DNA from 4 places in the Agrobacterium larrymoorei genome. Region 2 is predicted to be linked to each of the others. Evidence: predicted binding sites of a transcription regulator. Region 2 holds the regulator's gene; each other region holds the start of a gene.
What was found. The regulator LexA, encoded in region 2, represses DNA repair genes until DNA is damaged. The targets are predictions, from matches to a motif close to TGTTCNNNNTGTGTTCNG.

Region 1: CFBP5473_RS14115 (DNA recombination protein RmuC) is a predicted target of LexA. The motif match lies at 2,795-2,812, and genes of this name have one in related genera.
Region 3: CFBP5473_RS14580 (DUF2461 family protein) is a predicted target of LexA. The motif match lies at 3,162-3,179, and genes of this name have one in related genera.
Region 4: CFBP5473_RS05070 (putative DNA modification/repair radical SAM protein) is a predicted target of LexA. The motif match lies at 1,777-1,794, and genes of this name have one in related genera.

What each region holds. Positions count from the first base shown of each region.
Region 1 covers NZ_CP039691.1:2,915,645-2,921,071, reverse strand. The annotation lists gene CFBP5473_RS14130 (NUDIX domain-containing protein) at 1-304, shown strand, start outside; gene CFBP5473_RS14120 (ribokinase) at 578-1,477, opposite strand; gene CFBP5473_RS14115 (DNA recombination protein RmuC) at 1,571-2,767, opposite strand; gene def (peptide deformylase) at 2,910-3,422, shown strand; gene fmt (methionyl-tRNA formyltransferase) at 3,477-4,412, shown strand; gene truA (tRNA pseudouridine(38-40) synthase TruA) at 4,412-5,218, shown strand; gene arsC (arsenate reductase (glutaredoxin)) at 5,196-5,427, shown strand, end outside.
Region 2 covers NZ_CP039691.1:1,780,527-1,785,953, reverse strand. The annotation lists gene CFBP5473_RS08510 (ComEC/Rec2 family competence protein) at 1-1,494, shown strand, start outside; gene CFBP5473_RS08505 (glutathione S-transferase family protein) at 1,495-2,181, opposite strand; gene CFBP5473_RS08500 (GFA family protein) at 2,408-2,806, shown strand; gene lexA (transcriptional repressor LexA) at 3,258-3,983, opposite strand; gene kdsA (3-deoxy-8-phosphooctulonate synthase) at 4,237-5,085, shown strand; gene eno (phosphopyruvate hydratase) at 5,305-5,427, shown strand, end outside.
Region 3 covers NZ_CP039692.1:37,964-43,390, forward strand. The annotation lists gene CFBP5473_RS14560 (AraC family transcriptional regulator) at 1-343, opposite strand, end outside; gene CFBP5473_RS14565 (SDR family NAD(P)-dependent oxidoreductase) at 482-1,225, shown strand; gene CFBP5473_RS14570 (VOC family protein) at 1,238-1,639, shown strand; gene CFBP5473_RS14575 (YybH family protein) at 1,636-1,989, shown strand; gene CFBP5473_RS14580 (DUF2461 family protein) at 2,468-3,115, opposite strand; gene CFBP5473_RS14585 (hybrid sensor histidine kinase/response regulator) at 3,573-4,700, opposite strand; gene CFBP5473_RS14590 (chemotaxis protein CheB) at 4,697-5,269, opposite strand; gene CFBP5473_RS14595 (CheR family methyltransferase) at 5,266-5,427, opposite strand, start outside.
Region 4 covers NZ_CP039691.1:1,067,333-1,072,759, reverse strand. The annotation lists gene CFBP5473_RS05075 (UdgX family uracil-DNA binding protein) at 1-539, opposite strand, end outside; gene CFBP5473_RS05070 (putative DNA modification/repair radical SAM protein) at 539-1,771, opposite strand; gene greA (transcription elongation factor GreA) at 1,994-2,470, shown strand; gene CFBP5473_RS05060 (glycosyltransferase family 4 protein) at 2,503-3,564, shown strand; gene CFBP5473_RS05055 (glycosyltransferase) at 3,548-4,570, opposite strand; gene CFBP5473_RS05050 (glycosyltransferase) at 4,567-5,427, opposite strand, start outside.

The sequences.
Region 1 (5,427 bases), 1.1 Mb from region 2:
AGCGCGTATCCGTGCCGAAACGGAAGAAGAAACCGGCTTCAAGGTCCGCCACGTCCGCCAGATCTTCGACGCCTTCATGAGCCCCGGTTCAGTGACCGAAAGACTGCATTTCTTCGTCGGCGAATATCAACCTGGAGACAGAACGTCTGAAGGCGGCGGCAATGAGGAAGAGGGTGAGGATATCGCCGTTCTGGAAATCGGGATCGATAAGGCTTTGGCAATGATTGCGTCCGGGGCCATTCGCGATGGCAAGACGATCATGCTGTTGCAATATGCGGCGTTGAATGTGTTTGGGGGGCAGTAAGAGAGCGAGGCTTGCTGCCTTTGGTCTATTGGGCTTCTCGGAAAAATATTCGAAGCAGCAGGCGTGGCTCACCCCCTCTGTCCTGCCGGACATCTCCCCCTCAAGGGGGGGAGATCAATTCGTGATTAGCGCTCGCCCGTCTCTAACGTTGCCGGTGAGGTGAGATGGTGCGTCTCGCCGATCTCCCCACCTGAGGGGGAGATGCCCGGCAGGGCAGAGGGGGGTAAGCCTCACACGCCGCCGGAACGCTGATGAATGATCAGCTCAAACCAGTCAAACCTTCGCATCCACATCCGCTGCAACCGGTATCGAAGGCTGTGCACCCTCTCGAGTGCATGCCAGCGAACCGGCCACGGCAGCCCGGCGCAGAGCCTTTTCGAAATCATGCCCGGCATCCAGACTTGCCGCCAGATAGCCGCAGAACGTATCGCCTGCACCAACCGTATCGACCGGCTCGATCTTCAGCCCTTGCGCCTTGAACACCTTGCCATTGCGAATGGCGATAACGCCTTCGGCTCCGAGTGTGACGATCAGCGTCTGGCTGGTCTCGCCATGAAGCGCTACGATTTCCTTCTCACGATCAGCAGATGACAGACCGTTCTTGCCGATGAGAAGCTCGAACTCGGTCTCATTGGCAATGACGATATCCGCGAGGCGCGAGAGGCGGGCAGCATCGGCAGTCAAAGGTGCGGTGTTGATGATCGTCGTTACCCGCTTGGCCTTTGCCGCCTTCAGCGAGGCTTCGATAGCATCTGCCGGAATTTCGAACTGGAGCATCAGCGTGTCGCCTTCGCTCATCTGCGAAACGGCGCGCGTAGCGTCCTCGGGCGAAACCGTGCCATTTGCAGCCGGGATGACCGAAATCATGTTCTCGCCACCCTCGCCGATGAGGATCACGGCTGTCCCTGTCGGCTCGGCAACCGTCTTGACCAGCGATAGATCGGCGCGCGCATCGCGCAGCAGCGTCAGCGCCGGTGCGGCGAATGTATCGTCACCAACCGCGCCCGCCATTTTCACCTCGGCTCCCGCACGGCGTGCGGCCAGCGCCTGATTGGCGCCCTTGCCGCCTGCTGCGGTGGAAAAGCTTTTGCCCGTCACCGTCTCGCCGGGCTTTGGCAGGCGTTCGGAGGTGGCGACGAGGTCCATGTTGATGGAGCCGAAAACAGTAATCATGCGAGGTCGATCCAAAGGCAAATGTTGAAACGGTAGACGCCATTGCTACCGCATTGGCACCGGAATCGGAAACCGATTTTTCGTCAACAGAAGCTACTCATCATCCACCACGCGAAGCTTGGTAGCACCGGACCGCGCATCGGCTATGCGCCGCAAATGCTCCGATTCGGAATGCGGAACTTCCTTCATGACCGGCGAAAAGTCGAGGCTACCGATCTTGCCGCCGCGCGCCAGCACTTTTTCGGAGGAGGTCAGCATCATATCGACATCCTTCTGCGCCTGCCCGAAATGGGTTTGCAGCTTGCGTGTCCGCTCATCCAGCCGCCGCACATCATCCATCAACAGCGCCACTTCGCCCTGAATGAGATGTGCCTGCTCGCGCATCCGCTGGTCCTTCAACACCGATTGAATGACCTGAACCGAGAGCATGAGGAGGGAGGGCGACACGATCACCACGCGCGCGCGATGCGCCCGCTGCACCAGATATTCGAAGTGCTGATGAATATCGGCAAAGATGGATTCCGATGGCACGAAGATGAAGGCGGTGTCCTGCGTTTCGCCGGTAATCAGATATTTTTCGGCCACATCGCGGATATGAACCTCCATATCGCGACGAAACTGTTGGGTCGCCGCGCGCTTGGCATCCGGCGATTCATCCGCCTTCAGCGCGTTCCACGCCTCCAGAGGAAACTTCGCGTCGATGACCAATGGCGGCGCATTGTTCGGCATCTTGATCGTACAATCGGGCCGGAAACCATTCGAAAGGGTCGGTTGCAGCTGGTACGCGCCGTTGGGCAGTGCATCCGCAATCAGCGCCTCCATGCGTGCCTGTCCAAAAGCGCCGCGCGTCTGCTTGTTGGAAAGGATCGCCTGAAGCCCGATTACGTCCTTTGCCAGATCCTGAATATTGCCCTGCGCCGCATCGATGACGGCCAGCCGCTCTTGCAGCTTGCTGAGGTTCTCGTGGGTGGAGCGCGTCTGTTCCGTCAGCGTCGTGCCAAGGCGTTGCGACATGCCGTCGAGGCGTTCGTTCAGCGTCTGGCTCATCTCGTTCTGGCGGGCGGAAAACGTATCGGCCATGGCAGCGATGCGGCCCTGAAGCTCCGCCTGTGTCTTCAAAAGCTCCGCCAAGTCTTCACGAGACTGGTCGGGCGCTGGCGGTTTGCGCAGCAAAAAGAAGACGATGATCAACCCAATGAAAGCCAGCACGAAAAGAACCGCGCCGACCGAAATATGGACTGTTCCGAGACTGAAAGCCGTGCTGCCGAGGGCATCGAGATCAATGTTCATGAGCCAATCTAACAGAATTCTTCTGATTCGTACAAAACAAGAACATGCTCAAGGCGAAAATGAGTCGGCTATACACTCTCAAGCGTTGAAATCGGGAGTATTTTTTCGTTTCCTCCGCCATTCAGATGGGTTATGGGAAGCCATGACCATCAAGCCTCTTATCATTTTGCCCGATCCGCTGCTGCGTCAGCAATCCAAGCCAATCGAAACGGTGGATTCGGAGATTGCCCGTCTCGCCGACGACATGCTGGAAACCATGTATGATGCGCCGGGCATCGGCCTTGCCGCCATTCAAGTCGGCATTCCGCGCCGCATGCTGGTGATCGACCTTTCGCGCGAGGACGAGGAAAAGAAGCCGATCGTTTTCATCAATCCGGAAATCCTGAAGGTTTCGGACGATGTCTCGACCTATGAGGAAGGCTGTCTTTCGATCCCGGATTACTATGCCGAGGTCGAGCGCCCGGCATCGCTGACGGTGGGCTATATCGACCGCGACGGCAAACAGCAGACCGTCGAGGCCGATGGCCTTCTGGCAACCTGCCTTCAGCACGAGATCGACCATCTGAACGGCGTGCTGTTCATCGACCATATTTCGCGCCTGAAGCGGGACATGGTCATCAAGAAATTCACCAAGGCAGCCCGCGCCAATATCTGATCCGGCTGGCCGCAAGGCTCGCCCGTTCGGCATGGTTGAGGGCAGGGGGCGGATATGGCTCTTCGTATCATTTTCATGGGAACGCCGGAATTTTCCGTGCCCACCCTGCGCGCGCTTGCCGAAGCGGGCCATGAGATTGCGGCGGTCTATACCCAGCCGCCACGCCCGGGCGGTCGCCGCGGGCTGGACCTGCAAAAATCCCCCGTGCATCAGGCGGCGGAGCTTCTCGGCTTTCCGGTTCTAACGCCTCTGAACTTCAAGACGGACGAAGACCGTCAGCAATTTGCCGCCTTCACTGCGGATGTCGCAGTGGTCGTGGCCTATGGCCTTCTGTTGCCGGAAGCGATTTTGAATGGCACGCGGCTTGGCTGCTATAATGGCCACGCCTCGCTGCTACCGCGCTGGCGCGGTGCCGCTCCCATCCAGCGCGCCATCATGGCGGGCGATGCCGAAACGGGCATGATGGTGATGAAGATGGAGAAGGGTCTGGATACTGGCCCCGTCGCTCTGACCGCCCGTGTCGCCATCGGCGAAAACATGACGGCTGGCGAACTGCATGACAGCCTGATGCTGGCCGGTGCGAGGCTGATGCGAGAGGCCATGCAGAAGCTGGAAGGCGATGAGCTGCCGCTGACGGTTCAGGCCGAGGAAGGCGTGCTCTATGCCGCCAAGATCGACAAGGGCGAAACGCGCATCGATTTTTCCAGAGCCTCGCAGGATGTGCACAATCACATTCGCGGCCTGTCTCCCTTTCCGGGCGCATGGTTCGAAATGGAGATCAACGGCAAGCCGGAACGCGTGAAGGTTCTGGCCAGCGAACTGGCGGAAGGCATGGGTGAGGCGGGTGCCGCACTCGACGACCACCTGACCATTGCCTGCGGCAGTGGTGCAGTACGCCTCGTAAAGCTGCAAAAAGCGGGCGGCAAGCCCATGCTGGCTGCGGATTTTCTGCGTGGAACTCCGGTGTCTGCCGGAACGAGGCTTGGCTGATGCCACGCTTCCGCATGACCGTCGAATATGATGGCACGCCCTATTTCGGCTGGCAGCGGCAGGCCGTCGGCCCCTCGGTGCAGGGGGCTTTGGAAGCCGCCATTCTCTCATTGACGACGGAAACCGTCAGCATTCGCGGCGCGGGCCGCACAGATTCCGGCGTCCATGCCAGAGGGCAGGTCGTGCATGTCGATCTTTCGCGGGACTGGCAGCCCTATAAGCTGCGCAACGCGCTGAACGCCCATCTTGCTATGGCCAATGAGGCCGTGTCGGTTCTGGATGTGGAGGCGGTGACCGAGGATTTCGACGCCCGCTTTTCCGCCATCCGCCGCCATTATCTCTATCGCATCATCTCCCGCAGATCACGGCTGGCGCTGGAGCATAAGCGCGCGTGGTGGGTGGCGAAGGATCTGGATCACGAGGCGATGCATGCTGCCGCACAGACGCTGGTCGGCAGGCATGATTTCACGACGTTTCGCTCGGTTCACTGTCAGGCCAACAGCCCGGTCAGAACACTCGACCGGCTGGATGTGACGCGAAATGGCGATCTGATCGAAATCCGCGCCACTGCGCAGAGCTTCTTGCACAATCAGATACGCTCCTTTGCCGGCACGTTGAAAATGGCAGGCGAGGGGGCAATGACGACCGATGACGTGCGCGCCGCACTCGAAGCGCGGGACCGTAAAGCTTGTGGCCCGGTCGCGCCCCCGGAAGGGCTCTATTTCATGCAGGTGGATTACCCGGATGTAATCCCGCCACGAACGCCAAGAACGGAGCGCCAGAATGACGGTGACGATCTATCATAACCCCGCTTGCGGCACCTCCCGCAACACGCTGGCCATGATCCGCCAATCCGGCGAAGAACCCACCGTCATCGAATATCTGAAAACGCCGCCATCGAGGCAGGAGGTTGCGGCGCTGGCGGAAAAGATCGGCGTGCCGCTGCGCGCCCTGTTGCGCGAGAAGGGCACGCCCTATGCGGAGCTCGGTCTTGCCGATGAAAGCCTCAGCGACG
Region 2 (5,427 bases):
CTCAACATGGCGCTTGCCTCTGGCATTTTCTTCGTCGGCATGCGTCTGGCCTTCGGTCTGTTTCCGGGTTTTTCCCAGCGCTGGCCGGTCAAGAAAATCTCCGCTTTTGCGGCACTTTTGATGACGCTGGCCTATTACCTCATTTCCGGTTTTGCGGTATCGGCGGAGCGCGCCTGGCTTATGATGTCGATCATGCTGATTGCGGTGCTGGTGGATCGTCCTTCCATCAGCCTTCGCAACGTCGCGCTCGCCGCCATCATTATCATTGCGCTTTCGCCGCATGAGGTGATGGGGCCGAGCTTCCAGATGTCGTTTGCGGCGACACTTGCGCTCGTATCCGGCTTTGCTTTCTGGACGAGATGGCGCGGTAACCGGGAGCGACTGTTCATCTCGCGCCCGCCTTTGTGGCTGGTGGCGGCGTCCAAAACCGGGACGATTATTGGTGGTATCGTCATCACTTCGCTGATCGGCGGTATCTCGACAACGATCTATTCTGTCGAACATTTCCACCGCGTCACCAGCTATGGGCTGGCGGCAAATCTGGCGGCAACACCGGTCATGTCGATCATTGTCATGCCGTTCGCACTTATTGCCATGCTGCTGATGCCGTTCGGTCTCGATGCACCATTTCTGAAGGTGATGGGATATGGCATGGCGCTGGTGATCGATATTGCCAAAACCGTTGCCGCCTGGGGCGGCGATGCCACGATTGGGCGGCAGAGCCAGTGGTTTTTGGCCATCTCCACAGCGGGATTTCTGTTGTTGACTTTGCTGCGAAGCAGGCTCGCGCTCTTGGGAGTGCCGCTTATTCTTGTGGGCCTTGCGATGGTGTTTACCGAACAGCTACGCCCCAAGCCGGATTTGCTGATTTTCGAGGACGGCGCACTTGTGGCGCTGGTGACGGCGGATGCCGTTGCAACCACCAAGTCGCGCGCGACGGGCTTTGTCTACGAGCAGTGGGAGAGGGCGCTGCCTCTGCCGGAGCGGCATGTTCCACCAATCACGCGGGATAAGCCTGATGATAACGGGGAGCAGACCATGTCAACGCAGCGGTCCTATGCATTGACGGACAGGCAGCGCCAGGAGGCTCGTCGCCAGATGCTTTCAGCTTTTGAAAAGGACAATATCTTTACCTGCCAGAAGAATGCCTGGTGCGCAGCCAGGCATGGAAGCGGCGTGAAAATTGCCGTTCTGTCCAATAGCGCTCTCGCTGGCACGGCCTGTGATGTGGCGGACATTGTCGTCAGCTCGCGCTTCGTGCCTTTTTCGCAGTGTAAATCAGGCGCGATCTTGATTACCAACAACACGCTGCGCCGCACAGGTTCGCTCGAGCTTTGGCTCAACGCGAACGTTTCTCCAGTTGGACGTGCGAGGGCGGCGATGGATGGTGCTGGCAGACCTTGGTCTCTGCATCGCAGCTATGATTGGCGCGCCAAGAGTTTCGATAATTCTCTGCCGCCGCACATCGAAAATATGCTGGCGGCAGGCGGCTGATCAAGATCCGATGCGGAAGTCCTCGATGATTTCGCCGGTCGATGCGGCTTCCTGCTCATGTTCGGGGTCTCGCCATGGTTCCAGCAGCGCTGCTTTTTCCCACTCCCGCATTGCGGACAGGTTCAGAAGCCGGTTTTTGTATGCTTCGGAAGCGGGCGACAGGCTGGTTCCGTAAGTCCTGAAGCGGAAGGCAACCGGGCAAAAGAATGCGTCTACAGCGGTAAAACGCTCTCCCGCCAGAAACGGGCCGCCGAAGGTTTGCAGGCCCTGCTGCCACAAGGCGTCGATACGGGCGATATCACTGCTAAGGGACGGCGAGGGTGCGTGCGGGCGAATGCGCAAGCCGACGCTCATGGGATGCAGGTTGCGCAGAGATTGAAAGCCGGAATGCATCTCCGCGGTAACGGACCGCGACCACGCGCGCGCCGTCTTATCCTGCGCCCAAACGCCTTCGTGGCTTTCGGCAAGATATTCAGCAATGGCCAGCGTGTCCCAAACCGTAACGTCGCCATCGATCAGGCACGGAACTTTGCCGGTGGGCGAGAACCAAGTGAAGTCGTTCTTAGGGTCGGGATCGTTGAAGGGAGCCAGCTTTTCGTTGAATGGAATATTCAAGGTCTGCATCAGCGCCCAGGGCCGAAGCGACCATGACGAATAGTTCTTGTTGGCTATATAAAGATCGTACATCGCGGGACCCCTCTAGTATCGATTACAGATAGCATGTCTTGAGCTTCGTAACGCACCAGCGACAGGCAATACAGGCGTCTTTAGCGATGAGTGTCTTCAAACTATTTGATGATTGAGTTTTCTTGTCAGCAAGACCCATAGGCCTGGTCAGGCTAAATTAATTATCGAACCTCTTTGCCTGAAAATTGTTTGGTTTGGCTGTGTAACCGAACAAGGAGGACCACGCATGGAAACCAGAACCGGAGGCTGCTTCTGCGGCAAAGTAAAATTCTCCGTATCGGGCGAACCATATCGTGTTGGAATCTGCCATTGCATGGATTGCCGCAAACATCACGGCGCACTCTTTCACGCATCGGCGATTTTTCCGGAAGACGCGGTACGGATCGAAGGCGAAACTGGCAGCTATAACGGACGCTTCTTTTGCCAGAATTGCGGCTCTCCCGTTTTCGGCAAAAGCGATGATGAAATCGAACTCAATATTGGCTCTTTCGATTCCACCAATCAGTTCGAACCGACATATGAGTTATGGACAATCCGTCGCGAGGCGTGGTTGCCGGATTTTCCGATGATGAAGCAATATGACCGGAATCGTGAAGCAGAAAGCCGGGAAGAGCAGGGGCGCTGAAAGAAGGCGCGTCCCAGCGGGGCGCGATGCACTTAACTAACGATACGTCGCTCGGGCTGATTTTATCAATCATGCTCGGCGCTTCACCAAAACTTTCTGCACCCCTTCTCGACTCGCTAACAAGCAGATGAGCTTCGAGGACAATATTTGGCTGGTACCAAGCGCTCTGGAAGCGACCCTCTTACCATTCGTTCCATCAACACTGCGCCAATCTCAACGGCGAATTCTTTGGTGCCAAGTATGTCGCAGATCGCCCTCGAAAGCTAAAACGCACTCTCAGGAATCTCCGAACATCTGTAACCAATGTGTCCGGTCTTTCCAGCGCCGTGAAGAACGCACAACCACCACGCCCGGAAATATCTCACAGCGTCGCCGGAATATAGGGCTTACTGAAGAAGCAACTACGCACCTTCAGTTAGATGTTCCAAGCACAAGCCTGTCGCGCCTCAACTCAATGATAGCGCCGGATGAGACCAACCAGCTTGCCCTGAATCTTCACCCGGTCAGGTCCGAAAATTCTGGTTTCGTAAGCCGGGTTGGCCGCCTCGAGAGCGATCGACGCGCCTTTGCGGCGGAAGCGCTTGAGGGTTGCTTCTTCGTCATCCACGAGCGCAACGATAATATCACCGGGGCTTGCGGTGCTGCCATTGCGGATAATGACGGTGTCGCCGTCGAAAATCCCTGCCTCGATCATCGAGTCACCCTTGACCTCGAGGGCGTAATGCTCGCCGCTGCCTAGCATGTCCATCGGTACGGCAACGTCATGCGTATTGTTCTGAATTGCGGAAATCGGCACACCTGCGGCAATCCGGCCCATGACGGGAACTGTTACGGCACCGGAAAGCGCATCATTTGCGGGTTTGGGCGCAGGCGCTGGCTCTGGCGCTTTCGGCTTGCCGAGACTGCCTTCGATAACGCTTGGCGAAAAGCCGCGCTGGGGTTTCTGCGAAGGAGGCGTATAAGCCTCCGGCAGCTTGATGACTTCCAGCGCTCTGGCGCGATTGGGAAGCCGGCGGATGAAACCGCGTTCTTCCAAAGCAGTGATCAGCCGGTGGATGCCGGATTTTGAAGCCAGGTCGAGTGCATCCTTCATCTCATCGAAAGATGGAGGCACGCCGGATTCCTTCATTCGCTCATGAATGAAGAGAAGCAGTTCCTGCTGTTTGCGCGTGAGCATGAAGAAACACCCTTGGACTGTGTGGCGAAGATTCGCGAAACAAATACAGAACGAACACTATATGTTCCATATGTGTTCTGCAATCCCTTAAAATTTCGCTAAGTCTCAGGTTGTGAAATTTTCTTCGTGAAAAGCAACCAGGCGCATTGGCTGATGACACCGAAGGCCCTTGCTGATATGGCGTGCGCACAACGAACCGGCCTCGCCGGATGCTCTTAAAAACGGGCGCTACTCTGGAATTGTGAGGAAGACGATGACTGCGAAGAACAATCTTAAAGTGGTGGCCGGTGAAGGTGCGGGCGCCGTATCGTTTTGCAATACCGAGCGCTTTTCGCTGATTGCCGGGCCTTGCCAGATGGAGAGCCGGGATCATGCCTTCATGATTGCGGGAACGTTGAAAGAGCTTTGCGCGAAGCTCGGCGTCGGCCTTGTGTACAAGTCCTCGTTCGATAAGGCCAACAGGACATCCCTGTCCGGCAAGCGCGGCATCGGTCTCGATAACGCCATGGAGATTTTTGCCGATCTGAAAAAGGAATTCGGCTTTCCTGTTTTGACGGATATCCACACCGAAGAACAGTGCGCCGTCGTTGCGCAGACGGTCGATATTCTCCAGATTCCCGCGTTCCTCAGCCGCCAGACGGACCTTCTTGTTGCTGCCGCCAAGACTGGTCGCGTAATCAACGTCAAGAAGGGCCAGTTTCTTGCGCCCTGGGACATGAAGAATGTGCTGGCCAAGCTGAATGAAAGCGGCAACCCGAATGTGCTGTTATGCGAACGCGGCGCTTCCTTCGGCTATAACACACTGGTTTCCGACATGCGTTCGCTTCCGATCATGGCATCGCTCGGCGCACCTGTGGTGTTCGATGCAACGCATTCCGTTCAGCAGCCGGGTGGGCAGGGTGGTTCCACAGGCGGGCAGCGTGAGTTCGTTGAAACGCTTTCGCGCGCCGCTGTTGCAGTTGGCATCGCGGGGCTGTTCGTCGAGACGCATGAAGATCCCGACAATGCGCCTTCCGATGGCCCGAACATGGTTCACCTTAAGGACATGCCGAAGCTTCTGGAAAAACTTTTGGCCTTCGATGCGATTTCCAAGGCGGCCTGATTTCGTCCTAATCGATTTTTATAAGGTGGCGGACGCCTCGCATGGGGCGTCGTCATTGTAATTTCTTACGCTTCGTCTACAGCGAAAAGGCAATTACATCCGAGTCGTCGTTAAGTATCGTTCTACTGCGCATCTTCGCTGAAAACGGCTTCACAGCCTTGCCGATGCGCTCTAAGACAAGCGACTGAAACCATCTGTTCCAGTCCCAAGGGAGAGACCATGACAGCCATTACCGATATCATCGCACGCGAAATCCTCGACAGCCGCGGCAACCCCACCGTTGAAGTGGACGTGTACCTCGAAGACGGTTCCTTCGGCCGCGCCGCCGTTCCATCGGGCGCT
Region 3 (5,427 bases), on a different replicon from region 2:
GCTTTGGCAAGTCAGCGATAAGATTCGCAACGATGGCCGGATCGAGCGTAAGGCTGATAGCGAGGTAGGGTCGGCCAAGTTCATCCGGATGGACCGAACCCACGGCCGGCAGGTCGACCGACATTACAAAATAGGTGGCCGGATCATAGTGAAATGTCCGGTCCCCAACCGTCATGCATTTCGATCCCGTCAGGATCAGATTGACCATCGGTTCGTAGACGGCTGCTAACTGATGCTCCGGGATCTCTCCCTGTACCATCGCCACACGAGGTATCCCGGTTTCAGTTCGGCGGTTCTCCGCTCGTGCGGCGAGATGTCGGAGTTCTTCCAGCTGTTGTTCCATGAGAGGGACGATGGCACGTGCAGGAAGCTCGAACAAGAGGAAAGCAGAAATAGGCAATGATCGAGGAGGATCGGGTGAGCGGTGCTTGGCTCCCGCGGTTATCAAATCATCATCCGCATCGGACATTGGAGAGTTGTCATGAAGATCGTTATTGTCACCGGCGGGAGCCGCGGGATCGGCGCCGCCACGGCGCGAATGTGCGCAGCGAAGGGCATGGGCGTCATCCTGACCTACAACACGAATCCTGAGGCCGCGAACGACGTCGTGGCTTCGATAAATGAGATCGGCGGCGTTGCGGTCGCCCTAAATCTGGATGTCTCGCAGATCCATTCGTTCGCGGCCTTCCGCAAGGAGGTAGAGAAAGTGCTCCAAGCAACGTTCGGCCGCGGCGACTTTGACTTCCTGGTCAACAATGCCGGATACGGGATGTTCACGCCGCTCGCGGACGTGACCGAGGACCAGTTCGATGGTCTGTTCAATGTGCACCTGAAGGGACCGTTCTTTCTCACGCAGACCCTTCTGCCTCTGATGGCCGATGGCGGGCATATCGTGAACATGACGAGCGCGACCACCCGCGTCGCTTTCGCCGGAGTAGCTCCATACGCGTCCTTCAAAGGCGGCCTCGCGGTAATGACCCGATACCTGGCCAAGGAACTCGGTGGACGACAGATCCGGTCAAACTCCGTTTCTCCAGGGCCGATCCGAACAGAACTCGGTGGCGGGTTGAACGAGGAATTCGAATCGAAGCTTGCGCCTATGGCGTCGCTGGGAGGCGTCGGCGAGCCCGATGAGGTTGGAAGTGTGGTCGCCAGTCTCCTGGCTGACGAGAACCGCTGGATCAACGCACAGGACATCGAAGTTTCCGGCGGCTATGTGATCTGAAGGCGAACAGCGATGCTTGATCATATCTTTCTGACGGTTCTGGAAACGGAACGCTCCATCGAGTTCTACAGCAGAACACTTAGGCCCCTCGGGATCACCCAGCGACACGACTACGATGGAAAGGACGGCCCCGTCGGCCATCCCGACCTTAAAGGCTTCGGTGCAAGCGGACGGATGTTCTTTTGGCTGCGGCAAGGCGCGCCCTCGCCTGGGGCGGTTCATGTCGGCTTTGTCGCGAACTCAGAAGCGGCGGTTGCCGCCGCCTATGACGCGGCGACTGCCGCGGGCGCTACGTCGATCCATGCGCCCGGACCGCAGCTTCACTATGACCCGCGCTACTTCGCGGCACAGGTCCGCGATCTTGATGGCTACACCTTGGAGTTCGTCTTCAAGAGCTGGCAGCACGAAAGGTGACGATCAAGGAGGGACAGGCTGACTTCCACGCCGTGGCCGCACGTCTGATCAATGCGACGAACGCTTTCGATACCGACGCGGTGTCGGCTTTGTTCACTCCGGACGCGGTGATCGATGATCCGTCCACCGGAGAACGTTTCGACGGGCACGATGGCATCCGCGACTACGTCGAGCGGTTCTTCGTGGGATATCAGACCGTGACACGTCTCCTGACGGTGGAGGCGTTCGGCCCACGCAGCGCGCGCCTTCGTGTCGATTTCACAGGTGACTTCGGTCATGAGGTTGGACGGCTCGATATAAAGTTAACCTGCGAGGGGTTGATCGAGCGCATCGACGCCGACCTCGAATAGCTGGCAATCAATGCTCAGATAGGCGGCGGGTCGAGATCTGGAAGGTGATGTTCGTCCTGGCTGCCGCACGCCCGTCGACGTGTTGGGTGCTGATGTGCACTCACCATCGGACAAACATCTGTCTCTGTCTTGTAGCTCCTCGTTGTTTAAACGGAAGCACGAGGCGTCTTCCGCCGCCCGACATAAAATTTTTGCACAGGTCATCGCGCACCCAATCGATGATAGAGGCTCAATGAAGTCGGCCAACCGCGGGTCCAGCCTTAGCAACACCTTTCTTGACGCAGAGTTTCAACGTTCAGCGCTTTACCTCCAGCAAATCTTCAGCGAGATGGGTTCCGCCAGTTATGGGAAATTCTAATGGCGCGCGACTTCCGCGAGCCCGGTTTCACGAAAGGGAGCAAGGACCCCGAAACCGCAGGGCTAATCGCGGACCACCGGATCTACGTTGATAAGCCTGACTGGAAGAGCCGTGAGGTGATTAAGTCTCAGGGACCCTTGTGGTAGCGCGGTTAATGTAGTCAATCAGGGCACGAGCGGCTACAAACGATTTGACAGTCTCGTCTATCAGACTGGGCGACATCAACAGCTCGTCTGAAATGTTGTGACATGCGCCAAAGTTCTTGAGGTTGAAGAAATCGAGCGCATCGTGGTTTTTCACAAACCCGTTGCCACTGATGTCATGACCGTCGGTCAGACCGTTCGGGAAGTATTTCTGAAATAGCGGTCCTTCAACGATAGTGCGCCATTTTCCGGTGTGGCTCGCGATCGTTTGCCTCAAAATATGTGCAAGGCGAGGTGGAAGTAATAATGCGCCGCCTCCGCTGTAAGAACAGCTGGGCGAAATCTGCATAAAGTAGCTTGCAGCAGCGTTCTTTGATAGCGAAACGCGCATAGCGATCAACCCTATCCCGCTCGAGATCGGCGCTCTGGCCAAACACTTTCTCGGGTCGATGTTCACTTTCGCTACACGAGGGTCTATCAAACCGGCCCTTGCAATCAGCTGCGATGTGAATTCGATCAGGTTGGCCCGCGCGCGACCAATTTGAGCCTTATTGCCGGCCAGCCAATTCTCACCGTGGTCGCCGGAAGCTTCCGACAGAATTTTCAAAGTCGATTGGTCGATCATTTCCGTTCCGTATGCAGCAGCAGTGGTTTCGCGCTCAAATGAGCTGCGGAACGTAAAGGGAACAAAAATGTGTTCGATGTGTGATGTTCGTGAGACTGCAATACTGGGACACTATTTATCGCGTTAGACCGGATCGAACGTAACGAGCGCGCTGTGGCTTCTAGTCATTTGGATCTGAAGAGGCGTCGTAGACTTTGAGCAACGAGGTCGTTTAGCTATTGCCTTTCCAACATGTACTTTTCCGGGGAAACGCTTTAGATCGGGAAACGTCATATGTGTCGTGGTGCAACGATGACAAGCTACACCCATCAAGCCACAAGTGTTACCGCAGAACCGCAGCCTCAAATCGGAGGCTGCTAGACCAGGCCAAATATCAAAAATCAACCAGGTCTTTCGCTGCCCCTACTAACCTCGTCACTGGCGAAAGAATACGCCGACAAAGACAGAGCGATGCAGCCTAATCGACCGGAAACGCAATCGTAAATGTTGTACCTTTCCCAATTCCAGGACTAGCCGCGGAGACACTTCCTCCATGCAATTCTACCAGCTGTTTCACCAAGGCTAGGCCTATTCCGAGACCGCCGCGTGAGTGCTGAAGATGGCTATCGATCTGCGCAAACATCTCGAAAATCCTTTCCACTTCGCCTGGGCTGAGCCCAAGCCCGTCGTCGGTGACCCAAATTGCAACGTCCCGACTTTGCACCGTGATGCCCACCTCGATGTTGCCGCCATCCAATGTATATTTGGCGGCATTGTTGATGAGGTTCACCGCGCATTGCGTTATGCGGAAATCATCTGCAAACACCATCACAGGCGTTTCAGGAAATCTCGTTTGAATAATATGGTGTTTCGCTTCTATATTTGGCGCAGCCATTCTGACCGCGGCCTCGAGCGCCTTCCGTAGATCAAAGCGAGTTCTCTGTAACTCTATTTTTCCCTGGGTTATGCGCGAAACGTCCATCAAATCATCGACCAAGCGCACCAGATGGGTGATTTGATCTTCCATCAATCCGGCCACTTTTTCCTTTTGTTCACCCTCGGGTCGGCGAGAAAGAAGTTTAAGACCGCCTTTAAGGGCAGCGAGAGGATTGCGTAGTTCGTGTGCCAGCACTGCGAGAAACTCATCTTTCCGGCGATCGGCGATTTGAAGTACGTTTGCTTGGGACTGTAATATATCGCGTTGCTCAGAGATGGTTTGACGCTGGCGATAGATTTCAAAAAAAACATCCGTTTTGCTTCTAAGAATATCAGCTTCGATCGGCTTTTGTATGTAGTCGACGGCGCCGGCCTCGTATCCTTGGAACCTCCTGGTTTCGCTGTGTGCGCCCGCGGTCACGAAAATAATCGGTATTCGTCGCGTGCGCTCATTCCCGCGCATTAGTTCGGCCAATTCGAAACCGTCCAAGCCTGGCATTTGCACATCAAGCAAAGCCAGTGCAACATCATGCTCGAGGAGTAGCTCCAACGCCTCGTCGCCTGATTTAGCTTTTAGGAGGGTGAGATCGTCGCGCCGTAGCAAGGCCTCGAGGGAAAGAAGATTTTCCGGCAGATCGTCAACAAGCAGAAATTTAACCGGAGAACTCATGACGCGATACTCGAGAGGTGTGATGCGATTTGATCAAGAGGAACGACCAGGGCATGAGGACAGGCCTTTATTGCAGCTTCGGGCATGGCAGCCGCGTACGCACTTTTTGGATCCTGAACAATCGTCATTCCACCTGCCTTTGCAACCGCAGAAAGTCCCTTCGCGCCGTCATGGTTAGCCCCAGTCAATATCACCCCAATAAGTTGATCTCCCCACACATCGGCAGCGCTTTCGAACGAAACATCGATGGATGGTCGGGAAAAAAGCACCTCGTCATCGCTTGAGAGGGCAATGGCATTTTCGTCTTCTATCAGCATATGGTAATTTGGCGGAGCGAAATAAATAACCCCTGATTTAATGGGCTCTTTGTCCTCCGGTTCCATAGCTTGAAGACGGCATTTCGCGGCGAAAATCTCCGCCAAAACGCTGCGCTTGCCCGGTGGAACGTGGACTATTACAAACACAGGCATATCGAAGTCACGTTCAAGAGCCGGCAATATTAAAGACAGCGCCTCAAGCGCACCCGCCGACGCACCGATGATGACGGCTTTGTATTCCTTGGCTCTCACGGGTCTGCCCTTTGATAGATCTTTTCCTCTCGTACGAAATCACGGAAACCCTCTTCATGCTGAGAAAATCTGAGCGTCTCTTTGGCCCCAAGGCCCAGAAAACCGTTGCGCGGTAGCGCCTCTTTGAATAGCCCGATCGCCCTATCTTGAAGATCTCT
Region 4 (5,427 bases), 710 kb from region 2:
GAGCCCTTGGGGGTGGCAATCAGCCAATCCATATCTGTGAACCGTCGCTGAAAAAACGGCGCTTTTCGCTCCACGATGAAATGATCCGGCTCGAACCAGGCGATAAAACAGCGCCGCGCCGCTGGCCCTTCACCTTCCACTTCCTTGAAGCGAACGAAGGCCGTCATTTTATGGCTGTCGCGTCGCACCGATTTTTCCAAATGGCGCGCAGTCAGGACGTTCGGGTCGGCCTTGATTTGCAAAAGCGACCTGTCCTTCTGCAATCGCCACAACAACCGATACAGTAACGCAAAGCGCGCTGGATCGCTGTGGCAAATCACCGCTTCCGCAAGCGGTAAGAAGGCGGCTGGAACGCTGATAGCCCGGCTGCTATCGCCCGCTGGGATAGAGCGGCTCTCCTCAAATCCCAGAAGGGTGCCTCTTTCACTCTCCAGGCGCCAGTCCACGTCGCGCGGATCGATATCGGCCATAAGCAGGGAGCGCGCGGCGTTGCGCCACTCGACAAAATCCCCCCGGCCCTCCAGTTCCACGCTGTACATTACAGCAACGACAATTGTTCCGGCTGCGGCGCAAACATGGCGCGCAAATCCGGTCGCTCCGTCAATTTTCCCGGCGTCCATCCATCTGCAAGGACAAAGGCTTTGACCTTTCTCAGCGACACGCCGAAGCGTCCCAGATCTTCCAGTCTCAGCCGCCGAAACCGCCGTGAGGACAGAATGGAATTCACCGTTTTCACGCCAAAGCCCGGCACGCGCAGCAGCATTTCCTTATCGGCCTTGTTCACATCGACAGGAAACTTGGCGCGATTGCCCAGCGCCCATGCAAGCTTCGGATCGATATCCAGATCGAGCATACCGTCCTTCTGCGTGGACGTGATTTCATTGATGTCGAAACCATAGAAACGATAAAGCCAGTCTGCCTGATAAAGACGGTGTTCGCGCATCAAAGGCGGCTTGATGAGCGGCAGGTTTTTAGACGAATCAGGAATGGGACTGAATGCCGAATAATAAACGCGCCGAAGCCCATAGCTGCCATAAAGCCGTGCACTGGTCGAAAGGATCGTGCCGTCATCCGCCCCATCCGCACCCACGATCATCTGTGTGCTTTGCCCGGCAGGCGCAAACTTCTTCACCCGCTTGGTCTTAAGCGTCGGCTCCCCCGCCTCCTCTATCTTCAGGCGAATATCTGCCATGGAACGGCGAATATTGCCGGGCTGCTTTTCCGGCGCAAATTTGCCGATACCGCTATCCGTCGGCAATTCGATATTGATCGACAGGCGGTCCGCATAGAGCCCCGCTTCCTCGATTAGATGCGCAGAAGCCTCGGGAATCGATTTCAAATGAATGTAGCCGCGAAAACCGTGTGTGACCCGCAACTCCCGCGCCACGCGGACCAGCTCTTCCATCGTATGGTCCGACGAACGAATGATACCGGACGACAGGAAAAGTCCTTCGATGTAATTTCGCCGATAGAATTCCAGCGTCAGCCACACCACCTCCTCCACCGTGAAGCGGGCCCGCTCCACATTGCTGGACGAGCGATTGATGCAATAGGCGCAGTCATAAATGCAAAAATTGGTCAGCAGAATCTTCAACAGAGAGATGCAGCGCCCATCTGGCGCATAGGCGTGACAGATGCCCGACCCTTCCGTCGAGCCCAGCCCGCCGCTGGCTGACGAGTTTCGTTTCGCAGTCCCGCTCGAAGCGCACGAAGCATCATACTTCGCCGCATCGGAAAGAATGGCCAGCCGTTCCTTGATTGACTTCTTCATAGATATGTTCTCTATATGTTCCGAAGACGAAAGTCAAATGGGACAGAGAGGGTGTTGAAAATGCACAATTTTATTGGCGATTTTAATTTTCTGGCATTTCACGACGGTCTTCTGATATAGTCGGCTCAATTGTGATTTTGACATGGTTCCGAAGTTTCGCTCCGGAACCTGTTTCTTTTTGTGTCTGCGACTACCGCGGTGCGAATGTGAAGGAATAAAAAGATGGTAGAAAAAGTACCGATGACTCATGGCGGTTTCGTCAAGTTGCAGGAAGAACTCCGCTGGCGCCAGCAGGAAGAGCGTCCGCGCATCATCGAGGCAATTGCCGAAGCGCGCGCCCATGGCGACCTTTCCGAAAATGCCGAATACCACGCCGCTAAAGAAGCGCAGAGCCACAATGAAGGCCGCATCGGCGAGCTCGAGGATTTGACGGCGCGCGCGGAAGTCATCGACCTTTCCAAGATGTCCGGTTCCAAGATCAAGTTCGGCGCAACCGTCAAGCTGGTCGATGAAGACACCGATGAAGAGAAGACTTACCAGATCGTCGGCGACCAGGAAGCCGATGTGAAGGAAGGCCGCATTTCCATCTCGTCCCCCATTGCGCGCGCCCTGATCGGCAAGGAAGTTGGCGACAGCATCGAAGTGAATGCGCCGGGCGGTGCCCGCGGTTACGAGATTCTCTCCGTTAACTGGAACTGAGCAAAGCCCTCTCCTCTTTCGAGACCTCAGACTTGCCCCATGTCGATTTGAGAGACGTCCGGGTGCTTGCGCCGAATTTCAAGCGCAGGCTTTCCGGTGTCACGTCCACGATCATTCAGCTCGTGCCGGTCCAGAATCGGCTCGGGCAAAAGGTCGCCGTAATCGGCCCCGGCCTGCCTCAAAGCCTGCCTTACGTTCGCTTTCGCGATCTTTGGCGGCTTTGGCAGAACGGTCCTGAGGGTAAGCCGCGCGTCTGGCACGCGCGGCGAAATATCGAGATGCTGCCCGCTATCATCCTGCGCGACATTTTGCGGATGAAGCTGAAAATCGTCTTCACCTCCGCCTCACAGCGCAAGCATTCCGGCTGGACGAAATTCCTGATTTCGAAGATGGACGCTGTCATCGCCACGAGCAACAAGACGGCATCCTATCTTGAGTGCCCAAGTACTGTCGTTATGCATGGGATCGACACCGATCGCTTCTCTCCGCCTGCCGATAAATCGGCGGCAAAAGCCGCACTTGGCCTGAACAGCGAACAGAGCTTCCTCGGCTGTTTCGGCCGCGTGCGCCACCAGAAGGGTACGGACCTTTTCGTGGACACGATGATCGCCGTCCTGCCATCACGCCCGCAATGGTCGGCCATCGTGGCTGGCCGCGCAACCGGCCCACATGTGGAATTCGAAAACGGGCTGAAGGAAAAAGTCCGCGCTGCCGGCCTCTCGGAGCGCATCCTCTTCGTTGGCGAGCATACCAACATCAACGAATGGTACCGCGCCCTCGATCTCTTCATCGCCCCCCAGCGCTGGGAAGGCTTCGGCCTGACACCGCTGGAAGCCATGGCGACAGGCGTGCCGGTCATCGCAACGGATGTTGGAGCATTCCCGGAACTTGTCGTCGCCGATCAGACAGGCGAAGTAATTCCCCGAGACGATCTCACGGCAATGACGAGCGCAGCGGCAGGATGGATGGACAACCTCAACAAATTAGCCCAGGCCGCGCCTGGCGCTCAGACCCATGCCGCGCAGCACTTTACCATCGAAGGTGAAGCAGAGGCGCTGGAGCGCGTCTATAGCGCCGTCAGGGCTTCCGGCTGAAAAGCTCCAGATAGCTGGATACGACCGCTTCCTCAGAAAACTGCCCCATCAGGGTAGCGTTGCCGCCAGCGGCAACTTTCTCGGCAAGCGCGGCATCATCCAGCAAACGCCGGATGGCATTGGTGTAACCCTCGACATCGCCAATATCGACCAGCAACCCGTCTTCTGCATCCTTCATGAACCAAAGCGGCCCCTCGGATTTGGATGAGATGACTGGCTTGCGCTGCGCCCAGGCTTCCAGAATGACATTGCCCAGTGGCTCGTGGCTGGATGGCATCACGAAAATATCCGCTGCCGAAACATAAGCGCGCGTATCATCCTGCCAGCCAAGAAACCGCATCCTGTCGCGCATACCGCGCGCATCCACCTGCGCCTCAAGGTTTTCCCGCTCCTCGCCGTCTCCGGCAATCCACAGATAAACACCCGGCAGTGCCGCAACCGCGTCGATCAGATCATGAAAACCCTTGCGCCGAACGAAGCGCCCCATGGACATCACCACCGGCGCATCCTCCGGCGTATCAAGAGACGCCCGCGACACTGGCGCCACCCTTTCCGTATTGGTGAAGTTGGAAACGACCTCAACTCCACGCGTCCAGCCAATCGCCTTCACATGCTCCGCAATTCCGGGAGTATTACAAACGAGGATATCCGTGTTCTTGAAGTAATCCAGCTTGGTCGGGTAATCCCCGAGGCGAGATAGCTTGATGCAGCCTTTGTAATTGGGCATCAGCTCACTGGCCCGCGGTGCCCACGACATAATTGCGTCAGGCTTTAATTTTCTGGCCATAGAGCTTACGCGATACGGCAGGACTAAACGGTCCAGCGACAAATTTCTGAAGTTGCTTTCTTCGATTTTCGCCACGTCGGCAATTTCTCTACGCCACTCCCGATTCTTTCGAATAATGCAGCGCTGCTCAATCCCTTTTCTCGCAAGTGCATTCACCAAATGCACGAAGAAACGTTCGGCTCCCCCATCTTTACCAAAGTGGAAATGGATAATGTTCATTTCACACGCGCTCCCTCGAACAGTGCCAGATAACTATCCGTAATCACCTGTTTCGAGAATCGCTCGCGTATTGTCGTCTTTCCGCCTTCGATCAACTTTGTGCAGAGCTGCTCGTCATCTCGCAATTTCACGATAGCCGATGTGAGGCCTTCTTCATCACCACAATCAACCATCAAGGCATCGACCTGATCCGTCATTGCGAACGATGGCCCTTCCGCTCGGAATGCCACAGTTGGTTTATTGGCACCCCAGCCTTCGAAGCACACGTTTCCTAGCGGCTCGTGCAGGGAAGTGATTGCAAAGACATCGCCTGCTGCGAGATACGCATAGGCATTCGTTTTCCAGCCCGGAAATTTCACCCTGTCCGCAATTCCAAGCTCGTTGGCGAGCGATATCAACGCGTCCTTTTCCGGACCGTCACCAAGCAGCCAAAGATACGCTCCATCAATATTCTTAACTGCCTTAATGAGATGTGCGAACCCCTTACGCTTCACAAACCGGCCCATGCCGACAACGACAAATGCGTCGTCTGGCGTCTGTAGTTCCGCTCGGGAAATCGGTGAAACAGGCGCAGCATTGGTGAAATTTGGAATAACGCTGACGGGCTTGTTCCAGCCCAGTTCACGCACGCGATCAGCCATATCTGGCGTTATGCACACGAGCATTTCCGAGTTTTTATAATAGCCCAGATGCTCTGGATAATCGCCCAGCCGCGATACACGCAAGGCAGATTTATATCCTGGCATGAATCGACTGGCTCGCAGCTGCCATGTCACGATCACATCGGGTCTGAATTGTTTGAGAATGCGCTTCAGCCGCCATGAAAGGACGAAGCGCGACAGAGAAATGCGTCGAAA